3 regions of the Dorea sp. 210702-DFI.3.125 genome follow, and region 2 is predicted to be linked to each of the others. Evidence: predicted binding sites of a transcription regulator. Region 2 holds the regulator's gene; each other region holds the start of a gene.
What was found. Region 2 encodes Rex, which represses fermentation and respiration genes when NADH is low (regulators of the CRP and FNR family bind a similar motif). Its sites were predicted from a motif close to ATTGTTAANTANTTAACAAT; they were not measured.

Region 1 (3,284 bases), on a different contig from region 2:
GTACGTTCCTGCTACTGGATGCTGGAAACGTGTCGGGTTTGTAGAGTTACCTGTGATAGATACATCTACACCCTCTTTCCACATGATTGCAACACCTTCACGTACATCATTTGCTCCATAGCAGTTTACTTTGGAACGAAGTCCGTCAGAATAAGAGATTCTCTGAACCTCTTTCAGCTCTCCTGTATAGTAGTCATATTCTGTCTGAACATATGTAAATCCATTGATACGGGAGATAATCTTAGCTGCGTCTTTTCCAAGTCCGTTCAAGATAACACGAAGTGGTTTTTTACGAACTTTGTTTGCTTTTTCAGCGATACCGATCGCACCCTCTGCTGCTGCAAATGACTCATGTCCTGCAAGGAAACAGAAGCAGTCTGTATCCTCTTCCAGAAGCATCTTTCCAAGGTTACCATGTCCAAGACCAACTTTTCTCTGATCTGCTACAGATCCTGGAATACAGAAAGACTGAAGTCCTTCACCGATTGCTGCTGCTGCTTCTGCTGCTGTCTTACAGCCTTTTTTGATTGCAATTGCAGCACCTACTGTGTAAGCCCAGCATGCGTTCTCAAAACAGATTGGCTGAATGCTCTTAATCTGATTGTATACATCAAGTCCGGCATCCTTTGTAATCTTCTGTGCTTCCTCGATTGAAGCGATTCCATAACCTGCCAGCACTTCATTGATTTTATCAATTCTTCTTTCATATGATTCAAATAAAGCCATTTTAAAAAGTCCTCCTACTCTTTTCTTGGGTCAATAATCTTTGCTGCGTCTTCAACACGACCATACTGTCCTTTTGCCTTTTCCCATGCGTCATTCGGTGTATCGCCTTTTTTGATGAAGTCTGTAAGTTTTCCAAGATTTACGAACTGGTATCCGATGATCTCGCCTGCTTCATCGAGTGCGATACCTGTTACATAACCCTCTGCCATCTCAAGATAACGAGGTCCTTTTGCTAATGTTCCGTACATTGTTCCTACCTGAGAGCGGAGTCCTTTTCCAAGGTCCTCAAGTCCTGCTCCGATAGCAAGTCCGTCTTCAGAAAATGCGCTCTGAGTTCTTCCGTATACAATCTGTAAGAATAACTCACGCATTGCTGTATTGATTGCATCACAGACAAGGTCTGTATTCAATGCCTCTAAAATAGTTTTTCCTGGAAGGATTTCTGAAGCCATAGCAGCTGAATGTGTCATTCCGGAGCAGCCGATTGTCTCAACCAATGCCTCCTGGATAATTCCATCTTTCACATTCAGTGTCAGCTTACAAGCACCCTGCTGAGGAGCACACCAGCCAATGCCGTGTGTAAAACCGGAAATATCTTTGATCTCCTTAGCCTGAACCCATTTTGCCTCTTCCGGAATCGGAGCTGGTCCGTGATTAGCGCCCTGCGCTACCGGACACATCATTTCTACTTCTTGTGAATAAATCATTTTAAAACTCCTTTCAACTATGTGTGTTTTATAAATAGTGTTTGTTATAAGTTTAACACCATATCCTTTTTTATTCTCTCATAAATAACATTTTTCGTCAATTGGCACTACGCTACATTTTTAAATTGTTTGGACCGCTTTTTATAGTCATTCTACTAAAGAATTTCCATTGCCATAGGCACATAACATTTTCCATGTATCATCTGCATCTCATCGATTGGTTTCATGCCCATGTGGATATATTTTTTCACCGCCTCCGGAGCAGCATCAACGGTCATAATAGTCTTATGCAGTTCTTCCTTACAATACCTTTTCGCATAGTCAAAAAGTAACCTTCCAGCACCTTTTCCCTGGCAGGATCTGCGCACATAATAATTACAAATGTGTCCCCGCCTCTGAAGGGATATGGTTCCTTCCAGTTCTTCTTGTTCAAATACACCAAACATCAGAAGTTCGCCGCTATCACAGAGCTGGTCGATATTCTCCTGTTTTAAATATTCGCGGAATGTATCAATCCCTTCCTGTTCATACACCTCGGCCACATCCATGCAAAAAACGCTCCAGATAATATCCAGAGCGTTTTTTCTTTCCTGTTTTTCCAGTTCACGTACAATCATTACATACCTCCCTGTGTCAGCACCTGCACATTCTTTGCAATATAGTCGATCAGTGATACAACTGTCAGGATCAGTGAAAGCCAGATCAGAACTGTGCCAACGATATCGAACACACCTCCAAGATCTGCAATCAATACAATAATCATGAACATCTGGGATACTGTCTTAAATTTGCCCCAGTAACTTGCTGCGATGACAATTCCATTGTCTGCAGCCACAAGGCGGAATCCGCTAATAATAAACTCACGGGCAATGATGATGATGACGAACCATGCCTGTAATTTTCCTAACGGGATCATACAGATCATAGCAGAACACACAAGCAGCTTATCTGCTAAAGGATCCATGAACTTTCCAAAGTTTGTCACAAGATTTCTTGCGCGGGCGATCTTACCATCCAGCATATCTGTCAGACTGGCAACACAGAACAAAACTAACGCGATCCATTTATTTGCCGGTCCTCCCACATCAGTCAACATAAAAAATACAAAAAACGGAACCATGATAACTCGTAATACTGTCAGTTTATTTGGTAAATTCATTATATCAGCTCTCCTATCAAATCATATTCCAGTGCACCTGTCACGCGGACTCTTGCAAAATCTCCACTCATCAATTCTTCGTCTGTATTGATAAAGATCAAGCCATCCACATTCGGTGCATCTTTATAAGTTCTTCCTACATATGCATTTTCATCTGCAACTTTTCCTTCAATCATAACGAGAACTTCACGTCCGACCATATCTTCTGCCAGATCAAATGCGATTTCCTGCTGAAGTTCCATCAATTCTGCCTGGCGGTCTTCCTTGACTTCTTCCGGAATCTGCTCTGTCATAGTTGCAGCTGGTGTATCTTCCTCCGGTGAGTAAGTAAAAACTCCAAGTCTGTCAAATTCCATCTCATCTACGAAATCCTTCAGCTCTTCATGCTGTTCTTGTGTCTCACCCGGAAATCCTGTGATCAATGTGGTACGAAGAGAAATATCCGGGATCTCTTTTCGAAGCTTTTCAATGATCTCTACAAGCTGAGCTTTTGAAGTTCTTCTTCCCATTCTTTTTAGCACTGCGTCACTTGCATGTTGAATCGGAAGATCCAGATAGTGACAGACTTTATTTTCTTCTTTAATCGTCTGAATCAGTTCATCGTAAATCTCCTCCGGATAACAATAAAGAATTCGGATCCACTGGATTCCGGATATTTTACAAAGCTCGCGGAGCAATTTATGCAAAGATTT
Region 2 (3,284 bases):
CTACAATACGATCTTTTTTTACTTCAGCAATCTTCAAACCGCTGATCCGTTCAAATTCTTTCATGTGCGGTGTAAAGATAAAATGTTCACAATCTGCACCACACAGATAATCCATATGTTCAGACAAAATATTAAGTCCGTCTGCATCTATGACACACGGTTTCTTTGTATATGCAATGGTTTCTTTTAAAATCTTCCTTGCAGTCTTCTTTGTTCCAAGTCCGGAACCTATAGCTACGACATCTGCCCAGTCGATCAAGCGATGTAGTTCATTGACATCATATTTTTCATAAGTTGTAATGATCGCTTCCGGGATCTGGCTCTGTAAGATCACGAGATTCTCTTTAGCAGTATAGATCTGCACCAGCCCGGTACCTGTCCTGTAAGCTGCAAGTGCGCCAAGATATGCAGCACCTGACATACCTTTGCTTCCGGTGATCATAAGAAGCTTTCCGTAAGTTCCTTTATTGGAGTCCGCATTTCGTTTCGGAAGAAGTGCTGCATAATCACTGCCCTCCAGTGTACAAACTGTTTCCTCATCTCTTTCCAGTGGAAGTGATACAATTCCGATATCCTCGGATACACAGATTCCTGCATAACTTCTTCCCGGATCAAGTACAAGACCAACTTTCGTCTCCTGAATTGTCACAGTATAGTCTGCACGCACTGCAGTTCCTAATACATTTCCTGTAGTTGCGCAAATTCCGGAAGGAATATCCACGGACATACGGACTGCATCAGACTGATTCACACACTCTATAATCTGTGCATATCTGCCTCCAACCTCCCGGCAAAGTCCAACTCCAAAAATTGCATCGATAATTAAAGTATACGGTTCACTTTCAAATGCTTCTTGCTCAAACCGCTCCTTAAACTGTGCTCCTGTATTTTTCAACTGTTCTATCTGATGGGCAGTCTCTGGTGTGCAGTGATCTCTGTTTCCGACCAGAACTGCTGTTACGTCACACCCTTCCCATGCAAACATTCTGGCAATCGCAAAGCCGTCCCCGCCATTATTTCCAGAACCACAGAGGACACATATTTTATTTAAATTAATTTTCCAGTCTTTAATGTGATCTACACATGCTCTGGCAGCCCGTTCCATAAGTTCCAGGGACGGGATTTTAAGTTCATTTATCGTAAATGAATCTGCCGTTTTCATCTGTTTAGCATCTGGCAAATATCTCATAGTTTTGATTCCTCCTGATAGAAAGAAACGTGCAAAGCCAGGATGCAATCTGAACAAACCTGTCTTTACACGTTATCTCCTTAATTATGTTCTTCCTTGTAGCGGCATATATTATATGACAGCCTCATCAGACTCTCGGATAAATGTACATTCTCAACAATCACACTTTCCGGAAGATTCAGATCTGTATGTGCAAAATTCCATATTCCGTGAACATTGTGATCTGCCAGAAATTTTGCGACTTTGATTGACTCATCCTTTGGAATCGTCAATGCTGCAATATCGATACTGTTCTCATCTACAAATTTCGGAAGCTCGTCCATCATCTGAATTGGAACACCACGAACTTCTTGCCCGTCAAGCTCCGGATTGATATCAAACAATCCTTTTAAGATAAATCCCCGCTTTTCAAATGATGCATAGTTCGCAAGTGCACGCCCCAAATTACCAGCACCAATAATAATAATATTATGATCCTGTTCCAATCCAAGAATTTTTCCGATTTCTGAGTACAGATATTTTACATTATAGCCATACCCCTGTTGCCCGAATCCGCCAAAATTATTAAGATCCTGACGAATCTGGGAAGCTGTTACTTTCATTCTTTTACTAAGCTCATTGGAAGAGATTCGTTCTACTCCCTGCTCGATCAGCTCCCCAAGGTATCTATAATATCTGGGTAATCTACGGATAACTGCCTGTGAAATTCCCCTGTTTTGCATGATCCGCACCTCCTTCCTTCAAAAATTTCTACTCATTATTATAGGCAATCGTTAGTATAATGTCAAACTTTTTAGTTGTTTTTTGTAGTATTTTCGTTATAATAGTATAAGATGATGCCAAAATTATGCGGTCGCAGCGCCGGACGCAGCCCTGCGGCATCTTTATTTCTCAAAATCACAGGATTTTATCAAGGAGGATAGGATGATACTTGCATGTCACAATATCAAAAAAGCCTTTGGAGAGGAAGTAATTGTCTCCGGCGGCTCCTTTCATATAGAAGACCACGAAAAAGCAGCTCTCGTAGGACCGAACGGTGCTGGAAAGACAACACTTCTTAAGATGATCGTTGGTGAGATTCAGGCGGACGGCGGCAATGTTGTTCTGACACGCGGCAAGACGATGGGATATCTGGCACAGCATCAGGATATGAATAATGACCATACGATCTATCAAGAGGTACGCACTGCAAAAGCCGATATTCTCGACATGGAGCGGCAGATTCGTGAGATTGAACAGGAAATGAAGCATTTAAGCGGAGAACGTCTGGAAGAACGTATGAATACATACCAGCGGCTCACAGCAGCATTCGAACGTGAAAATGGATACGCCTGCGAAAGTGAAATCACTGGTGTTTTAAAAGGACTGGGATTTACAGAAGAAGAATTCGCAAAACCGGTTGCAACTTTATCCGGAGGTCAGAAAACCCGTGTTTCTCTCGGAAAACTGCTCCTCACAAAGCCAGATATTCTGCTTTTGGACGAGCCAACCAACCATTTGGATTTAAATTCCATCTCATGGCTGGAAACTTATCTTCTGAATTATCCCGGTGCAGTACTGATTGTCTCTCATGACCGGTATTTCCTGAACCGGGTTGTAACAAAAGTCGTCGAGATTGAACTTGGCAAGCTTACCACTTTCATGGGCAATTATACAGATTACGCCCAAAAAAAAGAAATGCTCCGTGAAGCCAGAATGAAAGAGTATCTGAACCAGCAGCAGGAAATTAAGCATCAGGAAGCGGTCATTGAAAAGCTCCGCTCCTTCAACCGCGAAAAATCCATCAAGCGTGCAGAAAGCCGTGAAAAGATGCTGGATAAGATGACCCCGGTTGAAAAACCGATGGAACTACATACAGATATGCATTTAACACTGGAACCTTCCTGTGTCAGCGGTAATGATGTCTTAAGTGTCGAGCATTTAAGCAAAGCATTTCCACCACAGATTTTATTTGAAGATGTCAGCTTCGAAATCAAGCGTGGGGAACATGTCGCGATCATCGGAGATAATGGAACCGGAAAAACAACAATCCTTAAGATTTTAAATCAGGTACTCAAAGCTGATTCTGGAAGTTTCCGTCTCGGTTCTAATGTAA
Region 3 (3,284 bases), on a different contig from region 2:
TCAACATACTTATCAATCCTCCAAAACAATCTGAAACAACTCCAGTAATTCCTGATCCGTCATTCCACAGCTTTTGCCTTTTCGGATGGCCATCTCCAAATCAGCTTCCACTTCCTTTTTCTTCTCCTCCAGCATCAGCCCCTGATCTGCAAATGCTACGAAACTTCCTTTTCCATGAATCGTAATTACAAATCCTTCTTCTTCCAGAGCATCATATGCTTTTTTCACGGTCAGTGCACTGACCTTAAGTTCTTTAGCTAAAGTACGAACTGACGGGAGTGGGGTATCTGCTTTTAATATACCATGCATGATCTTTTCTTTTATCTGATCTCCAATCTGTTCATAGATTGGCTGCATGGATGAATGGTTTACTATGATATCCATAAAACTCCTCCTTCGTTATAAACAGTATAAAACAGCATATAACAGTTGTCAACTGTTATATGCTGTTTTATACTGTTTTCTTCTAATTTTAATTTTTCGAAATATTAAAAACTCCTGGCACTGGATATCAATGTCAGGAGTTCTCTTATCTTAGATTATGTAATAATGCATGATGCATGCGGATTACTCTGGCATCATTACATTAATTTTCTGAACAGATTCTTCAGATCTTCAACGCTTGCGTCTTTCGGGTTACCCGGAGCACATGCATCTGCGTGTGCAGACTCAGCTAAGAAGTCAAGATCCTCTTCTTTTAACGCTTCCAGTTTTGTTGGGATTCCAACGTCGATAGAAAGCTGCGAAACAGCGTCTACTGCTGCTTTTCTGTATTCTTCTACAGACATATCATCAACACCTTTGACACCCATAGCTCTTGCGATCTCTTTGTATTTCTCGCCTGTGCATTCAGCATTATACTCCATAACGATTGGAAGCATCATAGCACATGCAACACCATGTGGTGTGTCATAAACAGCTCCAAGTGTATGAGCCATAGAATGAGCAATTCCAAGACCTACATTTGAGAATCCCATTCCTGCGATATACTGTCCAAGAGCCATTCCCTCACGACCCTCTTTCTCATTTGCAACTGCTCCTCTTAAGGATTTGGAAATAATCTCGATTGCTTTGATATGGAACATATCTGTCATCTCCCATGCAGCCTTTGTTGTATATCCTTCGATTGCATGTGTAAGAGCATCCATACCTGTGGAAGCTGTCAGTCCTTTTGGCATAGAGGACATCATATCCGGGTCTACAACTGCGATGACCGGCATATCATGTGGGTCAACACAGACAAATTTTCTCTTCTTCTCTACATCTGTAATAACGTAGTTGATCGTAACCTCTGCTGCTGTACCTGCTGTTGTCGGAACTGCAATGATCGGTACACAAGGTTTCTTAGTTGGCGCAACACCTTCCAGACTTCTTACATCCTCGAATTCCGGATTAGCAATAATGATACCGATTGCTTTTGCTGTATCCATGGAAGATCCTCCACCGATTGCTACAATGTAATCAGCCTCAGCGCTCTTGAATGCTGCAACACCATTCTGTACGTTCTGAATCGTAGGATTGGCTTTGATGTCAGAATAAATCTCATATGCGAGTCCAGCCTCATCTAATACATCTGTCACTTTCTTTGTTACCCCAAATTTGATAAGGTCTGGATCAGAGCATACAAATGCTTTCTTAAATGCTCTTGATTTTGCCTCTGTTGCAATCTCCTTGATTGCTCCTGCTCCGTGATAAGATGTCTCATTCAGCATAATTCTGTTTGCCATTTCAATCTCTCCTTTTCTTACATGACATAATTTGCTTTTATGTTTTTATTTTAACAATGTTATTAAAAAAATGAAAGTTACAAAATTATGAAAATGTAACGTGACCGGATCATAAAAGATCCAGTCTTTCAAACACCCCCGCCAGTTCTTCCGGCATTGCTTTCACGAGATCTGCTGCCAGTTCCTCCGGCGTGCGTTTCACCCTTCCAAACACCCATTGTACAGTCATGTAAATAGAACCCTGGCAATACATTTCCAGCAGAAATTTTAAATCTTCCGACAATGGCTTTCCGGATTTTTCCTGGATCCGGTCTGAATAAAATGCCAGGATCAGTTCAAAATCATGGTCTCTCAGACAGTTCTGATCATCAGATTTAAATGCCATTTTAAAGAAAAGTTTCTCTTTCTGAATATACTGAAATTTTTTCACCAGTCCTTCATAGATGGTTTCGCCTTCTCCCATATGTTCAAAGGATTCCAGAAGGATCTTATCAAAATACCAGTTAACCAGGTCATATTTATCCTGAAAATGCCGGTAAAATGTTTGTCTGGTCGTTCCGCACGCATCTACGATTTCCTTTACCGTAATCTTCTCCACCGATGTCGTCTTCATGCAGACTTTCACAGCTTCCGCCAGGCGATATTTCATTTCTTCTGACTTACACTCCTCTTTGCACATGCAAAATCTCCTCTAACTTGGGCATTACCCGAAGCGCCCCTTTTCTTGTTGTTACAATAGATGCTGCTGCATTGGCAAACTCCAGCATCTCTCCAAGTTCCTTTTCATTTCTTGCCCATAGATAACAGAATCAATGGAATATGATACTTTTCCATCAAAAGCAGAATCCCCGCATCATGCCCGCTCCCGGATTCCGTTAAAAGGAAAACTCCCTATATTGCGAAAAGAGCGGGACAGATTTTCGCGTTTCTGTCCCGCTCCATGTGTCTTGACATTATTTTACAAAATTCTTATTTTTCCGTCAACCTCATCTCGCATATGAATCTTGTATTATCTGAAAACAATGTAGAGTCTGTGATTGTTCTTGTGCCTGGCTTTTTCTCAATCCTAGCAGATCTTACAGATCCAGCCCTCTGGTGCTTCAATGTGACCCATCTGGATTCCTGTCAATGTCTCATACAGTTTCTTTGTAACTGGTCCCATCTCTTCCATTCCACTTGGGAAGCAGATTTCTTTGCCATGATCTACAATCTTGCCAACTGGTGAAATAACTGCTGCTGTTCCACAAAGTCCACACTCTGCAAAATCTTTTACTTCATCAAGGTATACTTCTCTTTCTTCTACTTCCAGTCCAAGATAATGCTCTGCTACATACATCAGAGAACGTCTTGTAATAGAAGGAAGGATTGTAGATGACTTCGGTGTTACGACTTTATTGTCTTTTGTTACGAAGATAAAGTTTGCTCCACCTGTCTCTTCTACTTTTGTTCTTGTTGCAGCATCCAGATACATATTCTCATCGTATCCTTCTCCATGTGCTGTCACGATTGCATGAAGGCTCATTGCATAGTTAAGACCTGCTTTTACATGACCTGTTC

Region 1: the regulator Rex is predicted to act here: its motif matches at 1,474-1,493, upstream of LI164_RS08445 (iron-sulfur cluster assembly scaffold protein).
Region 3: the regulator Rex is predicted to act here: its motif matches at 1,766-1,785, upstream of fucO (lactaldehyde reductase).

The regions. Positions count from the first base shown of each region.
Region 1 is NZ_JAJCNF010000014.1:57,847-61,130, reverse strand. It holds gene LI164_RS08450 (GGGtGRT protein) at 1-726, opposite strand, end outside; gene LI164_RS08445 (iron-sulfur cluster assembly scaffold protein) at 741-1,433, opposite strand; gene LI164_RS08440 (GNAT family N-acetyltransferase) at 1,589-2,050, opposite strand; gene pgsA (CDP-diacylglycerol--glycerol-3-phosphate 3-phosphatidyltransferase) at 2,050-2,592, opposite strand; gene rimO (30S ribosomal protein S12 methylthiotransferase RimO) at 2,592-3,284, opposite strand, start outside.
Region 2 is NZ_JAJCNF010000001.1:70,531-73,814, reverse strand. It holds gene LI164_RS00330 (NAD(P)H-hydrate dehydratase) at 1-1,189, opposite strand, end outside; gene LI164_RS00325 (redox-sensing transcriptional repressor Rex) at 1,270-1,911, opposite strand; gene LI164_RS00320 (ABC-F family ATP-binding cassette domain-containing protein) at 2,114-3,284, shown strand, end outside.
Region 3 is NZ_JAJCNF010000028.1:1,626-4,909, forward strand. It holds gene LI164_RS12390 (ABC transporter ATP-binding protein) at 1-7, opposite strand, end outside; gene LI164_RS12395 (GntR family transcriptional regulator) at 13-384, opposite strand; gene fucO (lactaldehyde reductase) at 582-1,727, opposite strand; gene LI164_RS12405 (TetR/AcrR family transcriptional regulator C-terminal domain-containing protein) at 1,837-2,406, opposite strand; partial or broken gene LI164_RS16365 (carbohydrate kinase) at 2,387-2,512, opposite strand; gene LI164_RS12415 (branched-chain amino acid aminotransferase) at 2,794-3,284, opposite strand, start outside.